Regions from separate parts of the Halomonas kalidii genome, predicted to be linked through region 1. Evidence: predicted binding sites of a transcription regulator. Region 1 holds the regulator's gene; each other region holds the start of a gene.

Region 1 (4,600 bases):
GACCCTGCAGCCCGAGCAATAAGGGACGACATGAAGACACTCCGCGCCAGCCATCTGGCCAAGAGCTACAAGCGCCGCCGCGTGGTGCAGGACATCAGCCTGGCCATCGGCCAAGGCAGCATCGTCGGCCTGCTCGGCCCCAATGGGGCCGGCAAGACCACCTCCTTCTACATGATCGTCGGGCTGGTTCGCGCCGATGCCGGCGAGGTCCACATCGACGACCTCGACCTGACGAAGGCCGCCATGCACGAACGAGCCCGGGCCGGTATCGGGTATCTGCCCCAGGAAGCCTCGATCTTCCGCAAGCTCTCGGTGGCCGACAACATCATGGCGATCCTCGAGACCCGCCAGGACCTCGACCGCACAGGGCGCAGGGCACGGCTCGAGCAGTTGCTCGAGGACTTCCATGTCACCCATATCCGCGACAACCTCGGCATGAGCCTCTCCGGCGGCGAGCGGCGCCGGGTGGAGATCGCCAGGGCGCTGGCCACGGAACCCGCCTTCATCCTCCTCGACGAACCCTTCGCCGGGGTCGACCCCATCTCGGTGGGCGAGATCAAGGCCATCATCCGTCAGCTCAAGGCCCGTGATATCGGCGTCCTGATCACCGACCACAACGTGCGCGAGACCCTCGATATCTGCGATACCGCCTACATCGTCGGCGACGGCCAGATCATCGCCGAGGGCGATGCCGAGGCGATCCTGGCCAACCAGCGGGTGCGTGAAGTGTACCTCGGCGAAGACTTCCGCCTCTGACCACATCTACCGCAACTTACTGATATAAAGGCTATTGCAGCATGGCGGCATGAAAATTGCCGATGGCATGCTTATTGCTAATAAAAGACTTGCAACGCGCCGGGCAGCGGACTAGGGTGGGGGTTTTCGGCGAATGAGCACACACCTCTCATGGCCATGAAAGCATCCCTGCAACTGCGTGTCGGCACCCAGCTGACCATGACGCCTCAACTGCAGCAGGCCATCGCCCTGCTGCAGCTCTCCACCCTGGACCTGCGCCAGGAGATTCAGCAGGCCCTGGAGTCGAACCCCATGCTGGAGCTCGATGACGGCTTCGGCGAACAGGCAGCGAGCGAGCCTGCCGATGACGACTGGGCCAGCGAGATCCCCAGCGAACTCTCGGTCGACAGCGACTGGTCGGACACCTACCAGGATCTGGGCGCCTCTCCCGCCGGCAGCGGCGAGGGCCCAGACTTCGAGCGCCAGGCCTCGGGCCAGAGCCTGCAGGACCACCTCGCCTGGCAGTTGGCCATGACCGACCTGGACGAACGTCAGCGACACATCGCCGAGAGCCTGATCGATGCCGTGAACGGCGCCGGCTACCTGGCCCAGCCGCTCGACGAATTGCGTGACGGGCTCAAGAACCAGGGGCTCGAGGGACTCAAGAGTCGCGAGGTGGAGCAGGTATTGCTGCGCCTGCAGCAGTTCGAGCCGACCGGCATCTTCGCCCGGGACCTGCGCGAATGCCTGATGCTGCAACTCGCCGCCCTGCCCGACGACACCCCGTTGCTGCCCCAGGCCCGGCGCCTGGTGCGCCAGTTTCTCGAAGCGCTGGCCGGTGACGACCGCCGCCTGCTCAAGCGCCGACTCGGCCTCGATGACGATGCCCTCGACGAGGTGATCGCCCTGGTGCGCTCACTGGACCCGAGGCCGGGCAGTCGCTATTCGGAATCCGACAACGACTACGTCATTCCCGACCTGGTCGCCCGTCACGACAACCGCGGCTGGCAGGTGGAGCTCAACCCCGAGGCCCTGCCACGGCTACGCATCCAACCCGACTATGCGGCACTGATTCGCCGCGCCGACAAGAGCCAGGACAACCAGTTCCTCAAGAATCACCTGCAGGAGGCCCGCTGGTTGATGAAGAGCCTCTCCAGCCGCAACGACACCCTGCTGCGGGTAGGACGCGAGATCATGGCGCGCCAGCTCGACTTCCTCGAGCAGGGCGAGGAGGCGATGCGGCCATTGATACTGGCCGATATCGCCCAGGCCGTGGAGATGCACGAATCGACCATCTCGCGAGTCACCACCCAGAAGTTCATCCACACCCCCCGCGGCGTCTTCGAGCTGAAGTATTTCTTCTCCAGCCAGGTCGGCAACGGGGATGGCGACGCTCACTCGAGCACCGCGATCCGCGCCCGCATCCGCAAGCTGATCCAGGAGGAGCCGCCACGCAAGCCGCTCTCCGACAGCAAGCTGGTGACGCTGCTCGAGGAGGCCGGCATCAGCGTCGCGCGGCGGACCGTGGCCAAGTATCGGGAGGCCATGGGCATCGCCTCCTCCAGCGAGCGCAAGCGGCTAAGGTGAGTGAGCGCCAGTCGCCGCTGGCATCGCCCTCAGCAGGGGGTTTGCAGGGCAGGAAAAAGGGTTACAATCGAGGCACCAATCGAAGGACGAAGGAGCGTGTCATGCAAGTCAACATCACCGGCCATCATGTGGAACTGACCGACGCCCTGCGTGACTATGTGAACGAAAAGCTCACTCGCGTGGAACGCCACTACGACAACATCACCACCGTGCAGGTAACGCTCTCCGTCGAGAAGGAACGCCAGCAGGCCGCCTGCACCCTGCATGCCGCCGGTGCCGATCTGCACGCCGAGGCCATGGACGGTGACATGTACGCCGCCATCGATGCGCTCGCCGACAAGCTGGACCGCCAGTTGGTCAAGCACAAGGAGAAGGTCCAGGCCCGCGCCCAGGGCGCCGGTGCCCGCTGATCCATCATGACACTCGAAGCCATCCTGCCCCCCGAGCGCACCCTGTTCGGCGTGCCCGGGGGAAGCAAGAAGCGGGTACTGGAATTCTTCAGCACCTTCATCGCACAGAACACACCGAGCCTCGACAGCCAGGAAGTCTTCGGCCGCCTGATCGGCCGTGAGCGGCTGGGCAGCACGGGTATCGGCAACGGCGTCGCCATTCCCCATGCCCGCGACCCGCACTGCAAGGCTCCCCTTGCCGGCTTCCTGAAGCTGGCCGAGCCGATCGACTTCGACGCCATCGATGGCGAGCCGGTTGACCTGATCTTCGTGCTGCTGGTACCGGAAGAGGCCGACGATGCCCACCTCGCGCTGCTGGCCCAGGTCGCGGGCGTGATGAACGATGCCGAGACCCGCGGCCGGCTGCGCAAGAGCGCGAGCCAGCGCGAGCTCCATGAGCGACTCATCGAGGCGATCCGACGACAGTCCTCGGGCTGATCGTCGCTCACCGGGCCACCCGGCCAGTCACACGACCAGGAGACCCGCCATGCAGCTCGTGATCATCAGCGGCCGATCCGGCTCCGGCAAGTCGATCGCACTGCAGGCCCTCGAGGACCTCGGCTACTACGCCATCGACAACCTGCCGGCCATGCTGCTCGGCCCGCTGGTGGACGAACTCAGCAGCGATCACTCGCCCCACACCTCGATCGCGGTGAGCATCGATGCGCGCAACCTGCCCCATGCACTGGAGCGCTTTCCCACCCTGCTGGAGGAAGTGCGCGCGCGCGGAATCGACGGCCAGGTGATCTACCTCACCACCGATGCCCGCATCCTGCTCGAGCGCTACTCGGCCACCCGCCGCCGTCACCCGCTGACACGGGACAGCGACATGACCCTGGCCGAGGCCATCGATTCCGAGGAGACGGCGCTCGCCGAGATTCGCGACCTGGCCGACCTGGTGATCGATACCTCGCGACTCTCGGTGCACGAGTTGCGTCGGCGAATCAGCGACCAGGTGGCCAACCACCGGACCGACCAGTTGACCCTGACGGTGGAGTCCTTCGGCTTCAAGCGCGGCGTGCCGCTCGATGCCGACATCGTCTTCGACGCCCGCTGCCTGCCGAACCCCTATTGGGACCCCCGACTGCGGCCGTACACCGGCCGCGACGCCGCGGTCATCGAGTTCCTCGACGGCTACCCCATCGTCGGCGAGATGCATGACGATATCCTGGCCTGGGTGGAGCGCTGGCTGCCCGCCTACCAGGCCAGCCATCGCAGCTACCTGACCGTGGCCATCGGCTGCACCGGCGGCCAGCACCGCTCGGTCCACCTGGCCGAACGACTGGCCCGGCACCTCGCCGGGCATTGTCCCAGTGTGCGGCTACGCCATCGCGAACTGGGCATTCACAACATCCTCCCCCGCCCGTCGGAGCCACCACCGGCCGAGAACGATGACGAAGGAACCTGAGGCGTGCCGCAACGCAAGCTTACCCTGAACAATCGGCGTGGCCTGCACGCCCGCGCCGCCACCAAGCTGGTCCAGTGCTGCCAGCCCTTCCAGGCCAGGGTCATCGTGAGCCACGGCGGCCGCGATGCCGACGCCGCCAACATCATGTCGCTGCTGATGCTGGCCGCCCCCTGCGGCACCGAGCTGACGATCAGTACCGAAGGCGAGGACGCCGAGGCGGTGCTCGACGCCCTCGAGGCACTCTTCGAGGCCCGCTTCGACGAGGACGCCTAACCGCCCGCCACCATCATCTCGTCGACCAGCCAGCTGCCGGTATGGATGCTGCCGCGGGTATCGAGGTCGTCGCCGACTCCCGCCAGCCCCTTGAACATTCCCTCGAGGTTGCCGGCGATGGTGAACTCCTCCACCGGGTGTCGTATCT
Region 2 (4,600 bases), on a different contig from region 1:
ACCTCGAACTCGCGGACCCCGGCCGCGATCAGCGCGCGGGCCAGGGCCAGCTTCTGTTCGGTGGCGAGCACCACGGATTCGTTCTGCAGGCCGTCGCGCAGGCCCACCTCGGTGACATGGACGCGGCGCGGCGGGGCTTCGGGGGCGACGGGCATCTGGCTGTCCTATTGCATGACAGGTAGCTGATGCACCGACGCTACGGCAGCGCCCTCCCCCGCAACAATGCGCCTTTCGTTGTAGCCTTACGCACGGTTTAGAAATACTCATGAGGGTCCGCCAGGCTCAATCCCCATCCGCCAAGGCCGGCAGCAGCGTCTTCAACTTGCGCGTCAGGGTATTGCGGCCCCAGCCCAGCAGCTCGGCGGCCTCGCCCTTGCGCCCCCCGGTGTGCTTGAGCGCCGTCTCGATGAGGATCTTCTCGAAGTCGGGGACGGCTTCCTCGAGCAGGTGGGTGTGGCCGGCGGCCAGCGCCCGGTCGGCCCAGTCGCGGAAGGCGGCCCGCCAGTCACCGGTGGCGGCCTCACCGCCGCCGTCGCGCAGCTCCGGCGGCAGGTCCTCGATCAGCACCTCACGACCCGAGGCCATCACCGTCAGCCAGCGACAGGTGTTCTCGAGCTGGCGCACGTTGCCCGGCCAGGAGAGCCGGGTCAGGTGCGCCTCGGCCTCGGCGGTCAGCACCTTGCCGTCGGTCGAGAGCTCCTTGGCCGCCTCGGCCAGGAAGTGGCGTGCCAGCCGCGGGATGTCCTCGCGCCGCTCGGCCAGCTTCGGCAGGTGCACCCGGATCACGTTGAGGCGGTGAAAGAGGTCCTCGCGGAAGCGACCATCGTCCACCAGCGTCTCCAGGTTCTGGTGGGTGGCGGCGATGATCCGCACATCCACCTTCACCGGGGTGTGGCCACCGACCCGATAGAATTCGCCGTCGGCCAGCACCCGCAGCAGCCGGGTCTGGGTCTCGGCGGGCATGTCGCCGATCTCGTCGAGGAACAGGGTGCCGCCGTTGGCCTGCTCGAAGCGCCCCTGGCGGCTTGCCGTGGCACCGGTGAAGGCGCCCTTCTCGTGGCCGAACAGTTCGGACTCGATCAGGTCCCGGGGAATCGCCGCCATGTTCAGGGCGATGAAGGGCTGACCGGCGCGAGGGCTGTGCTGGTGCAGGGCGCGCGCGACGCGCTCCTTGCCGGTCCCCGACTCGCCGTTGATCAGCACCGTGATGTGCGAGTGCGACAGCCGGCCGATGGCGCGGAACACCTCCTGCATCGCCGGCGCCTCGCCGATGATCTCGGCATCGAGCCCCTCGGGCACGCTCACCGGGCGCTTGCGTTCGCGGGCATGGGCCACGGCGCGGCGCACCAGGGCCAGCGCCTCGTCGACATCGAAGGGCTTGGGCAGGTACTCGAAGGCGCCGCCCTGGTAGGAGGCGACGGCACTCTCGAGGTCGGAATGGGCGGTCATCACGATGACCGGCAGGTCGGGATGGGCCTCGCGCACCCGCGACATCAGGTCCAGGCCGTCGATGCCCGGCATGCGGATATCGGTGACCAGCACGTCGGGGGGATCGTCGAGCAGGCGGCCGAGGGCGGTATCGGCGCGCTCGATGCACTCGACCTCCAGGTCGGGCTGGGCCAGGGCGCGCTCCAGTACCCAGCGAATGGCGCGATCGTCATCGACGATCACGACACGTGCGACATCAGTCATGGCGCTTCTCCAGCGGAATCAGCAATCGGAATTCGGTATGGCCGGGCGAGGAGTCGCACTCGATCAACCCCTGGTGCTGGTGCAGGATCGACTGGGCGATGGACAGCCCCAGGCCACTGCCGTCGGCCCGTCCCGAGACCATCGGGTAGAACAGCGTCTCGTGCAGCGCCTCGGGAATCCCGGGGCCGTTGTCGATGATCGCCACTTCGCAGACCAGCCGGTGGCGTTCGGCGCCCAGGGTGAACTGGCGGCGAGCCCGGGTCCGCAACACCAGCCGTGGCTCGGCGATACCGGCCTCGGTCATCGCCTCCACGGCGTTGCGGGCCACGTTGAGCACCGCCTGGATCATCTGTGCCTCGTCGCCGGCGAGATCGGGCAGGCTGGGGTCGTAGTCGCGCTCGATCTGCACCCCGGGCTGCTCGACGATCAGCAGCGAACGCACTCGCTCCAGCACCTTGTGGATGTTCAGCGGCTCATGGCGGGTCATCCGGTTGGGGCCCAGCATGGAGTCGACCAGGTCGCGCAGGCGGTCGACCTCCTCGACGATGATATGGGTGAACTCCCTGAGCCCGGGATCGTCGAGGTCACGCTCGAGCAGCTGGGCGGCGCCGCGGATGCCGCCGAGGGGGTTCTTGACCTCGTGGGCCAGCCCGCGGGCCAGCACCTTGATGGTCTCCTGGCGGGTCTGCAGGGCCTCCTCCCGGGAGATGCGCATCAACCGGTCACGCGGCTCGATCTCCAGCAGCAGCTCGTCGGCGCTGAGCGGCGTGACCGTGTAGTCCACCGTGAGCACCTCGCCCCCGACCACCAGCCGCGCCTCACGCTGGGTGAAGGGGTGAAACTCGTCGCGGGCCTTGCCCAGCACCTCGCCGATTCCCTCCTCGCTGCCCACCACGCTGGTGAACTCGATGCCCTCGACCCGGCTCAGGCTGACGGCCAGCAGGGCCTCGGCCGAGGGGTTCATCCAGCACAGGCGCAACTGGCCATCCAGCAACAACACGGCCGTGGTCAGGTGCTCCATCAAGCGTTGATACATCGGGCCTTCTCGAATCATGGCGTTGTCCCGCTCACCGTCCATGGAATGGCAGTGACCCTTCGACTCCCACCGCCCCGTCCGGACATGGCAGGGCGTGTTGCCAATAGCACTGCAAGAAGCGCGCCAGCACCAGAAAGGGCGCCCTGGCGCCGTTTCGGTGCCCTGACGCACCCCCTTGGTGCACCACAATAGTGCATAGAACCAGGCGGCGCACGAAAGCAGGCCAGCTTGCCACCCCGCTGCACCAGTAGCGGGAATGCAGGCTCGGGACAAGCGACGACCCTGTCGTCACGGGACACGTCACGACAGGGCCTCGGGCTGCCGTCCGGGCACAACGACCGTGCCCGGCGAAGGGGCGGCTAATTGGGGCGGTTGGGGTTCTGGGGCAGGTTGACGCTGGCCCGCTGCACGTAGAGGGTCACCGGCGAGGTGCGATGGCGGACTTCGCCACCGGCATCGAGCAGTTCGGCCTGCAGCTGATGCTCACCGCGGTCCAGGTTGGTGAGCATGAAGGCGCGGGTGTGCATCGCCGACTGACTGACCTGGCCATTCAGCAGCAGACGCACGCGGTGATCCTCGCGCAGCTCGGGTACGATATCGAGCTCGACCTCGACATTGCCGGCATGGCCGGTGGGCAGCGTCTCCTCATGGGCCGGCGCGAGGATCCGGAAGCTGTCGTAGGGCATGAAGGGCTGCCCCGGCGAGGCCGTCGCGGCACGGCTGCCGTCGACCCGCGGCACGGCCCGCTCCTGGCGCACCTCGCGGGAGGGCACCACGGTGAGCGGCGTCAGTTCGACCTCCTCTCCGCCGCGTTCGGGATTGTCGGTGAAGGTCACGTTGCCCTGGGCATCGGTGGTGCGATAGACGGTCTGGGCCTGGGCCGCAAGGCCCACCGCGAGCCCGAGCGCCAATACCACGAGTACCTTGTTCATGCCTCTCCCCCCGCGTCGATGCCGATGACTTCCGGGGACACCGGCCTTGTCGCTCATCTGGTGTCGCCCCTGCTGCTTCTTGGATAGTGTACGAAAGAAAGGGGTTCCGCCATGGCGGAACCCCTTTACGGTCAATGCATCAGGCGTCGTCGCACCGTCCGGCCCCGCAGGGCCGGACGGTCGGCACACGCCGTATCAGCAGCTGTAGTACATGTCGAACTCGACCGGATGGGTGGACATGCGGATGCGCTCCACGTCTTCCATCTTCAGTTCGATGTAGGCATCGATCATGTCGTCGGTGAAGACGCTACCCTCGGTGAGGAAGGCACGATCGGCGTCCAGCGCCTCCAGGGCCTGATCCAGGCTGTTGGCCACGGTCGGCACGGCCTTGCCCTCTTCCGGCGGCAGGTCATAGAGGTTCTTGTCCATGGCATCGCCAGGATGGATCTTGTTCTTGATGCCATCGATGCCGGCCATCAGCATCGCCGCGAAGCACAGGTAGGGGTTGGCGGTCGGGTCCGGGAAGCGGCACTCGACGCGCTTGCCCTTGGGGCTGGCGGTGTAGGGAATGCGGATGGAAGCGGAACGGTTGCGGGCGCTGTAGGCCAGCATCACCGGCGCCTCGAAACCCGGCACCAGACGCTTGTAGGAGTTGGTGGAGGCGTTGGTGAAGGCGTTCAGGGCGCGGGCGTGCTTGATGATGCCACCGATGTAGTAGAGCGCCATCTCGGAGAGCCCGGCGTACTCGTCACCGGCGAACTGGTTGACGCCGTCCTTCCAGAACGACTGGTGGACGTGCATGCCGCTGCCGTTGTCGCCGACCAGCGGCTTGGGCATGAAGGTGGCGGTCTTGCCATAGGCGTGCGCCACGTTGTGCACGACGTACTTCATCTCCTGAAGCTCGTCGGCCTTCTTCACCAGGGTGTTGAACTTGACGCCG
Region 3 (4,600 bases), on a different contig from region 1:
TGAACTGGCCGGTCCAGTGCATCGGCACGAAGACCTCGCCCCGCCGCTGGGCCTTGGAGACCCGCACCCGGCCGATGTAGTCGCCCCCGGCGCCGGTCAAGCGCGCCAGTTGCTGGTCGTGCACGCCCCAGGCCTCGGCATCGCCGGGCTCCACCTCGATGAAGGGCTCGGCGCGATGGTTCATCAGCCGTGGCGCACGGCCGGTGCGGGTCATGGTGTGCCACTGGTCGCGCACCCGGCCGGTATTGAGGCGCAGCGGCCGAGTCCCGCTCAGCGTTTGCCGCGGCCCATGCGGGCGCACCGGAATCAGCCGGGCCAGGCCATCCGGGGTGGCGAAACGGCCATCCTCGAACAGCCGGGCGGTGCCGTGGGGGACATCGGCGGTCACCGGCCACTGGATCGGCGCCAGGGCGTCATAGGCCGCCCGGTCGAGCCCGGCCAGTCCGGAGATATCGAACAGCCGCGCGGAGTCGGTGCCGGCCTGGTTCTCGAACCCCGACAGCCGGGCATGCTCGTCGAAGATCTCGCCCGGGTGCTCATAGGCGAAGGCCTCGCCGAACCCGAGTCGGCGGGCCACCTGGGTGATGATCCACCAGTCGTGACGTGCCTCCCCCGGCGGCGGCAGGATGCCGCGCTGCCGGGAGATGCGCCGCTCGGAGTTGGTCACGGTGCCGTCCTTCTCCGACCAGCCCGAGGCCGGCAGCACGATGTCGGCGTAGGGCAGCAGGTCGGTATCGGCCACGCACTCGGAGACGATCACCAGCGGACACTTCGCCAGGGCCCGGCGCACCCGGTGAACGTCGGGCAGACTGACCGCCGGGTTGGTGGCCATGATCCATACCGCCCGCACCTCGCCTCGTTCGATCGCCTCGAACAGCTCCAGCGCCTTGTGGCCCGGCCCGTCCGGCACATCCGGCGCCAGGTGCTGCGTGGCCCAGAAGCGGGTGACGCGGTCGATGGCCCCGGGACTGTGGTAGTCCATGTGAGCCGCCAACTGGTTGGCCAATCCGCCCACCTCGCGGCCCCCCATGGCGTTGGGTTGGCCGGTGATCGAGAAGGGCCCGGCGCCCGGCAACCCGATCTTGCCGCCGGCCAGGTGGCAGTTGATGATGGCATTGCACTTGTCGGTACCGCTGGAGGACTGGTTGATTCCCTGGGAGTAGAGGGTCACCACGTGCAGTTGGCTGGCGAACCAGTAGAAGAAGGTCTCGAGGCGTTCCGGGTCGACATCGCAGTCGGCGGCGATGGCCTCCACCGCGCCGTCGCCCTCCCGGGCCGTGGCCAGGGCGTCATCGAAGCCGGTGGTGTGCTTCTCGAGATAGACGCGGTCCAGCCTGCCCTTGTCGGCCATCCAGGCCAGCAGGCCGTTGAACAGCCGGGCGTCGCTGCCGGGCTTGAGGCCCAGGTAGAGGTCGGCGATCTCGCAGGTGTCCGTCACCCGGGGATCGATCACCACCACCCGCATCAGAGGGTTGCGACTCTTGGCGGTGCGCAGGCGCTGGTAGAGCACCGGGTGGTTCCAGGCCAGGTTCGAGCCGACCAGCACCACCAGCTCGGCCTCCTCGATGTCCTCGTAGTTGCAGGGCACCGCATCGGCCCCCAGGGAGCGCTTGTAGGCGGCGACCGCCGAGGCCATGCAGAGCCGCGAGTTGGTATCCAGGTGTGGCGTACCGAGAAAGCCCTTGAACAGCTTGTTGGCGACATAGTAGTCCTCGGTGAGCAGTTGCCCCGAGAGATAGGCCGCCACCGCCCCCTTGCCGTGGTCGCGGCGAGTCGCCTGCAGTCGATCGGCCACGGCGTCGAGTGCCGTCTCCCAGTCGACCTCGGCACCGTCGACCCGCGGGCGGGTCAGTCGGCCGTGGTCTCCCAGGGTCTCGTGCAGTGCCGAGCCCTTGACGCACAGCCGCCCGAAGTTGGCCGGGTGATCGGCATCGCCGTCCACCCCGGTGATCCGGTCGTTCTCCACGCAGGCCAGCACGCCACAGCCGACGCCGCAGTAGGGGCAGGTGGTTCGGGCCTGATGCATGACGATCTCCTGTCGCGGTAGGTCTGGAAACGGCGACGCCCGCCAACACCCCCCTGAGCAGGGGACCGTTGGCGGGCGTCGTTGCCTGGTCGGAGAGCCGGCATGGCTCTCCTTACCGTGTGATCAGCTAGTGCCACCCCTCAAGCAACACACATGCCATGCTGTAATTTCTGCTGTCACTCCAAAGACCTGAGGCTCCCTCGCCCCCCCTGCCGGGAACCTTGGCTCTCGCCCACCGCACCAATGACTATCATGACCGGCCACACCATGCACCACCCTGGTGCCGACAGCCCTCGACACGACGGCCACGCTTCCCTCCCACCCGCCCGGGACTGGCGTCCCGCCTCGAGGTAGCGGTAACTGGAATGCATCTTGCAGTGCAGTAAACGCACGCAACACGACGAGCGACACAGCCATGCCACCACCCCTGAACATCCTGCTGATCGACGACGAGGTCGTGCGCGCCGCCATGGTCGAGGAGGCCCTCACCAGCGAGGGTCATACGGTCATCTGCCATCTGCAGAGCCCGGCGAGCCTCAACGAGATGGTCGCCCGCCACCAGCCCGACGTGGTGATCATCGACATGGAATCGCCCGATCGCGACACCCTGGAGAGCATGGCCCTGCTCAATCGCGAGAACCCGCGTCCGGTGGTGTTCTTCGCCGACCAGCACGACCCCGATACCATGCAGGCGGCACTGCAGTCGGGCGTCAGCGCCTACGTGGTCGATGGCCTGGTGCCCGGCCGGGTCAAGGCCATCATCGAGGTCGCCATCGCCCGTTTCGATGCCTTCCAGTCCATGCGCCAGGAGCTCGACCAGGCGCGTAACCAGTTGGCCGACCGCAAACGCATCGAACGCGCCAAGGGCCTGCTGATGAAGCACCAGGACTGCGACGAGGAGCAGGCCTATCGCATGCTGCGCAAGCTGGCCATGGATCGCGGCCAACGACTGGCCGAGGTCGCCGACAGCGTCATCGACATTCTCGAACGCCTGAACCCTCGATCACCCGAGTAGGGGCCCCTGTCATGAACGAGACAGCCATGAGCACGACGGCCATGCCGCCATCCCCCGAACTGGAACGCCTGACCCTGGGCTTCATTCCCCTGCTGGATGCCGCCCTGCTGATCATCGCCCGGGAGCGGGGGTTCTTCGCCGAGCAGGGCCTCGAGGTCTCGCTGTCGCGGGAGAACGCCTGGTCGACGCTGCGTGACAAGGTCGCCGCCGGCCTGCTCGATGGCGCCCAGATGCTGGCGCCACTACCGCTGGCCATGAGCCTGGGACTGGGCCGGGCGCCCTGCGATGCCCGGGCACCGATCATCCTGAGCCGCAACGGCAATACCCTCACGCTCTCCGAGACGCTCTGCCGCGACAGCGGCGCGGCACTCGGTGAGGATCCCGCGATGGGCGCACGCGCGCTGGGCGACTGGCTGCGCCGGCAAGCGGGCGAACGTCGCCCCCGCCTGGCCATGGTCTATCCCTTCTCCTGCCAGCACTATCTGCTGCGCGAGTGGCTCTCGCTGGCGGGCATCGACGCCGAGCGAGAGGTGGAGCTCATCGCCCTGCCGCCCCCCCGCATGGTGGAAGCCCTGCAGGAGGGGCGCATCGACGGCTTCTGCGCCGGCGAGCCCTGGGGGACCCTGGCCCGCCACCGCGGCGCGGGGCGGCTGGTCGCCACCGGCGCCCAGTTGTGGCCCGACCATCCGGAGAAGGTGCTCGGCGTGACCGGCTCCTGGGCGCGGCGCTACCCGGCCACCCAGGCGGCGCTGATCCGCGCCCTGGAGCGGGCGAGCACCTGGCTCGCCGAATCCCCCGAGCATGGGCGCCGGGCACGGGACTGGCTCGCCCTGCCGCCCTATCTCGACCGCTCGATCTGCCACCTCGACGGCCTGGGGCTGGACAGGGCGCCGATTCACCAGCGCCTCCACGGCGAGGGTGTGCTCCGCCCCTCCCCCGCGACAGCGGGCCGCTTCGCCGAGCACATCGGCCGGCACATGCGCGACCACGGCCGCACGCTCGATCTGCACACCCTGGAGGAGTGCTACAGCCCTGTGCATTTCGATGCGGCCACGCACCACTGATGTGCAACAGCACGCCTGACCAGGCTGGCATTGGCACACCAGCCCGCTCACAACCACATGAATTAACTTAAAAAAACTGAGCTTCCTGGCATTCTGGCCGGATTCTTGACTGAGTAACGGCACCAGGCGATCAATGGCGATCGCACGCCATATCATGACGAAGACGTCTCTGCGCACTCCCCGAAGGGAGGCGGCGCCGAGGCGTCTTTTTCGTTTCATCATTTCTGCATCAAAGAAGAGAGGTGTCAGGACATGCGTCATCGACATCCCGACTCCCCGGCGACCGAGCACCTGGTGATCGTTGGTAACGGCATGGCCGGCCACCGGCTGGTCGAGACGCTGCTCAAGCGCGACGACCGCCCCGCCCGCATCACCGTGATCGGCGAGGAGCGGGTAGCGGCCTACAACCGCATCCTGCTCTCGCCGCTGCTCGCCGGTGAAATGACCCGCGATGCCCTGACCCTGCGCGAGGCCGACTGGTACGCCGAGCAGGGC
Region 4 (4,600 bases), on a different contig from region 1:
CACCAGCGGCAGCAGGGCGAGGAAGATGTCGGCGACGTTGAACAGGGCATTGCGTGCCAGCTCCCGGGGGCCCGGGGCCTTCTCGGCACGGCGTACCGCCTGCAGCAGGCTGTAGCGCAGCAGTCCCACCTCCTCGGTGCGCTTCTCGGCGAGCTGGCAACCCACCGGCTCGTAGTAGCTGTCGGGCTTGCGCGACAGCGGCGGCAGCCGCGGCACGATCACGGCGGCGATCAGGCCGGCCACCACCACGGTGAAGTAGAACTGGACGAACATGTGGTTGAGATCGACGAAGCTGGTGATCAACAGGCTGAAGGCGATCGACACGATGGAGAAGTTGGTGGCGATCACCGCGGCCTCGCGGCGATTGTAGAAGCCCGTCTCGTACTGCTGGGTGGTGATCAGCACACCGACGGTGCCCGAGCCCATCCAGGAGGCGGTGGCGTCGATGGCGCTGCGCCCCGGCAGGTTGAAGATGACCCGAAACGGCTTGCGCACCAGGCTGCCGATGAATTCCATGAAGCCGAACTCGACCAGGAAGGGCAGCAGCAGGGCGGCGAAGAAGAAGAAGGTCAGCAGCACCGGGGCCAGGTCATTGAGCATCACCCCGCCGGTGAAGGAGGCGGTGACGAACTCGGGGCCGACCTGGAAGAAGGTCATCAGCGCGAAGATGGCACCGAGCAGGCGCATGCCCAACCACACCGGGCCGACGTGGAACATGTCGCGCATCACGCCGTGCTCGGCCCAGGCCGGGCGGGCCACCTTGATATAGAGCGTCGCCACGACCGAAAGACAGAGCACGAATACCGCGATGGCCGGCAGGGCGCCGTCGAGCAGCGCCTTGAGGCCGTCGGCCATCAGGCCCATGCCGATGTTGATGGTGTCGCCGACCTGGAACGGGACCAGGAACAGGCTGACCCCGATCAGCGAGGGGATCAGGAACTTGAAGAGATCGCGGCGATGGAAGCCGCGGTCACGGGCGGCGTCGTTGCCGGTGGATTCGAGAGCGGACATAGGGGATACCCCACGGATTGTTGTCGTTGGCGATGGATCGATGCGATCGAGGACGACCGTCGGCGAGTTCAGTCGCGGTGCTGGACGCCGGGCAGGACGCAGAGCATCTCGTAGAGCAGGGTGGCGCCCATCAGCGCGGTGTTGCCGCTGGGATCGTAGGGTGGCGAGACCTCGACCAGGTCACCACCGACGATGTTCAGGCCGGTGGCGCCCCGCACGATCTCCAGGCCCTGGGCCGAGGTCAGGCCGCCCATCTCCACGGTGCCGGTACCGGGGGCCACCGAGGGATCGAGGCCGTCGATGTCGAAGGAGATGTAGACCGGGGTGTCGCCCATCTGCTCGCGGACTTCGGCCATCAGCGGGGCCAGCGACGTGTACCAGCACTGCTCGGCGGTCACCACGCGAAAGCCCTGTTGGCGACACCAGTCGAAGTCCTCGGCGGAATAGCCGGTGCCGCGCAGGCCGATCTGCACCACCTTGTTCCCGGCCAGCAGGCCTTCCTCCTGGGCGCGGCGGAAGGGCGTGCCATGCGCGATGGGTTCGCCGAACATCTGGTCGTTGACGTCGGCATGGGCGTCGATGTGGATCAGCCCCACGGGGCCGTGCGTTGCGGCGATGGCACGCAGGATCGGCAGGGTGATGGTGTGCTCGCCGCCGAGCGTGAGCGGGGTGCAGCCATGGCCGAGCACCTCGGCGTAGAAGGCGGTGATGATGTCGATGCTCTTCGGCAGATGAAAGGTATTGATCGGCACGTCGCCGATGTCGGCCACCTGCAGGCTGTCGAAGGGGGCCGCCCGGGTCGCCATGTTGTAGGGCCGCAGCATGCGCGACTCGTCGCGGATCTGGCGTGGCCCCAGCCGGGTGCCGGGGCGGTTGGAGGTGCCGATGTCCAGGGGCACGCCAATGAAGGCGGCATCCAGGCCCTCGGCGCTCGGTCGGGCGGGCAGGCGCATCATGGTGGCCGGGCCGCCGAAGCGGGGCATCTCGTTGCCGCCGAGGGGTTGGTTGTAGTGATGCATCGGGGTCTCCTCTGATATCGCCCTGTCGGGGTATGGGTGCTCGAAGACGAGTCCAGACTGCCGTGCATAGGGTGTGCCATATTTTAACCTGCCGATTTCATGGAGGTTTTTATCCAGGCGATGCGTTATTGCATCATTAGGCCCCGTTATGTGATGCAATGATGTATTGTTGATGCATAAGTGAATCGCCGGCGGGCCAGGAGGGGGAACCGGATGGACCATATCGACAGCCGTGTGCTCCAGACCATCATCGAGACGGCCAACGACCATTTCTTCATCGTCGATGGCAAGGGCCGGGTACTCGACGTGAGCCCGGGGGCCGCCGCGGTCTACGGCATGTCCCGGGAGGAGCTGACCCGGGCCACGGTGCAGGAGCTCGAGGCCCGGGGCGTGCTCAAGCCATCGATCAGCCTGGAGGTGCTGCGCACCGGGCGGCCGGTGCAACTGATGCAGGTGACCGGCACCGGGCGCCGGGTGATCGCCGAGGCACACCCGGTGTTCGTCGACGGCCGCATCGAGCGTATCGTCAGTCGCTCACGGGATCTCACCGACCTGCAACTGCTGCAGGACGAGTACGCCCTGCTGCAGAAGCGCTTCAGCGAGCATCTCAGGCGCAGTCATGCCGGAGCGGTCACCGATGACGGGGGGCTGGATGACGCCCTCGAGGCGCTCCAGGTGCGTAGCGGGGTGATGCGTGAGGTGGCGCTGTTGCTCAAGCGGGTGGCGCCGTCGGACGCCACGGTGCTGATGCTGGGGGAGTCCGGTGTCGGCAAGACCGCCTTTGCCCGCCAGCTGCATCGCTGGAGTCGACGTGGCGAGGGGCCCTTCGTCGAGGTCAACTGCGGTGCGATTCCCGAGAACCTCTTCGAGTCGGAGATGTTCGGCTACCAGCCCGGCGCCTTCAGCGGCGCGGCGCGGCAGGGCAAGGCGGGGCTGCTCGAGCAGGCCGAGGGGGGCACGCTGTTTCTCGACGAGATCGGCGAGCTGCCGCTGCTGATGCAGACCAAGCTGCTCAAGGTGATTCAGGATGGAACCGTCACTCGGCTCGGCGATACCCGGCCGCGGCGGGTGGACTTCCGACTGGTGGTCGCCACCAACCAGGACCTGGCGCGCAACGTGGAGGCGGGGCGCTTCCGGCTCGATCTCTACTATCGACTCAATGTGATTCCGGTGACGCTGCCACCACTGCGCGAGCGACGTGAGGACATTCCCGCCCTGGTGGAAAACTGCCTGGCGAGCCTCAACCGGCGCTACGGCCGGCAGAAGCTGCTGCACGCCGGCGCCTGGTCGGAACTGATGGGCAGCGACTGGCCGGGCAATGTGCGTGAGCTGGAGAACTGGTTGGAGCGGGCCTGGCTCTCGGCGCCCGGCGACATAATCGAGGCGCCGCCATGGCGTGCCGTGTCGACACCGGTCATGGGGCCGGGAGGGGGCGTCGATGGCGATGCAGCCGTAAAGCCGCCGGGGGTCGCCCCGGGCGAGTCGCTGCCGGATTACCTGTCCCGCGTCGAGCGTGAGGTGCTGGCGACATCATGCGGGGAGCTGGCCAGTACCTACGCCATCGCCGAGCGTCTCGGGATCAGCCAGCCCAGCGTGGTGCGCAAGCTCAGGCGGCACGGGTTACGAATTCACCGGGCGTGACTCGCCTCGTGCCACGCTCGATGTCCCCTCGCTCGACCCGCGTGACCGAGCGCAGACAGTTTTCGGACAATGGCTAACGTCCCGTTCCCAAGTGGTGCTTCAGTTCATCCCGGGTGACCTTGTCGATGACCACTTCCGGATGATGTCGGTGGATCGCCGAATAGATCTCGTCCTCGCGATTGGCGGGTACGTCCACCATCATCAGGAAGGCCCCGTTCTCGATGTCATCCTCGTACTTGTCGACCTTCACGTCGTGCACCGACACCCCGATCATGGTGCTGCTCCAGATGCCGAACAGGCCGCCGAACACCATCATGCCGAGGATGAGCAGCACAAAGCTGATACCGCCGATGGCGTTGTCCAGGATGACGTAGGCGACGATACCCAGTACGAGGCCCAGCGGGATGCCATACTTGAGGCCACGCACCGCGGCATTGACCACATCCGAGGTTTCGCGCAGGGTGGCGTTGTGCACTCCCTGTTCTTCCAGGTGCTTCCAGTCTCTGCCCGTGACATGAACCTCATCCTTCTTCAGCTTGAGGTCGTTCAGTTCATGGGCGATGTTGACGGTGGTATCCAGGTCGGGGGTCAAGAAATACAAGCGACTCATATTATTCTCCTGTCCAGCAACACCGAGGAACCGGGGCGGATGCCCGAACGTCCTCCAGCTCCTTTCCAGTCATCCGTCTCCCTGTCTCCACTGCAGCGGCAGCAAGTACACGTCATGGTGCGGCGATGCCTGCCGCGGCTCATCGGATGGGTCGCTGCCGCCTTGACCGCAGGTGGGACTCCACTACTAAGGTTGTCGATAAAGTGGCGATCGGCAAGCCGGGGAGGCCCGCAACGCAAAACCGCCACCCGGCATGACCCGTAAGTGGCGGTTTCTCTTGATGTTCATGGTCGGAGCGACAGGATTCGAACCTGCGACC

What was found. Region 1 encodes sigma-54, which starts transcription at its own class of promoters, with help from an activator protein. Its sites were predicted from a motif close to TGGCACNNNNNTTGCTNT; they were not measured.
Region 2: glnL (nitrogen regulation protein NR(II)) is a predicted target of sigma-54. The motif match lies at 2,837-2,854, and genes of this name have one in related genera.
Region 3: QLQ85_RS18960 (nitrate reductase) is a predicted target of sigma-54. The motif match lies at 2,168-2,185, and genes of this name have one in related genera.
Region 4: speB (agmatinase) is a predicted target of sigma-54. The motif match lies at 2,092-2,109, and genes of this name have one in related genera.

Annotation. Positions count from the first base shown of each region.
Region 1 covers NZ_JASCQN010000025.1:274,878-279,477, reverse strand. The annotation lists gene lptA (lipopolysaccharide transport periplasmic protein LptA) at 1-22, shown strand, start outside; gene lptB (LPS export ABC transporter ATP-binding protein) at 31-756, shown strand; gene QLQ85_RS05925 (RNA polymerase factor sigma-54) at 907-2,322, shown strand; gene hpf (ribosome hibernation-promoting factor, HPF/YfiA family) at 2,424-2,732, shown strand; gene ptsN (PTS IIA-like nitrogen regulatory protein PtsN) at 2,739-3,209, shown strand; gene rapZ (RNase adapter RapZ) at 3,259-4,179, shown strand; gene QLQ85_RS05905 (HPr family phosphocarrier protein) at 4,183-4,452, shown strand; gene pmbA (metalloprotease PmbA) at 4,449-4,600, opposite strand, start outside.
Region 2 covers NZ_JASCQN010000029.1:15,008-19,607, forward strand. The annotation lists gene QLQ85_RS07330 (hydroxymethylglutaryl-CoA lyase) at 1-155, opposite strand, end outside; gene ntrC (nitrogen regulation protein NR(I)) at 283-1,692, opposite strand; gene glnL (nitrogen regulation protein NR(II)) at 1,685-2,728, opposite strand; gene QLQ85_RS07345 (DUF4124 domain-containing protein) at 3,088-3,660, opposite strand; gene glnA (glutamate--ammonia ligase) at 3,856-4,600, opposite strand, start outside.
Region 3 covers NZ_JASCQN010000051.1:507,057-511,656, reverse strand. The annotation lists gene QLQ85_RS18960 (nitrate reductase) at 1-2,026, opposite strand, end outside; gene QLQ85_RS18955 (ANTAR domain-containing response regulator) at 2,442-3,041, shown strand; gene QLQ85_RS18950 (CmpA/NrtA family ABC transporter substrate-binding protein) at 3,068-4,105, shown strand; gene QLQ85_RS18945 (NAD(P)/FAD-dependent oxidoreductase) at 4,358-4,600, shown strand, end outside.
Region 4 covers NZ_JASCQN010000032.1:280,810-285,409, reverse strand. The annotation lists gene QLQ85_RS09735 (YjiH family protein) at 1-1,011, opposite strand, end outside; gene speB (agmatinase) at 1,080-2,030, opposite strand; gene QLQ85_RS09725 (sigma-54 interaction domain-containing protein) at 2,244-3,671, shown strand; gene QLQ85_RS09720 (DUF1269 domain-containing protein) at 3,745-4,281, opposite strand; tRNA gene QLQ85_RS09715 (tRNA-Pro) at 4,569-4,600, opposite strand, start outside.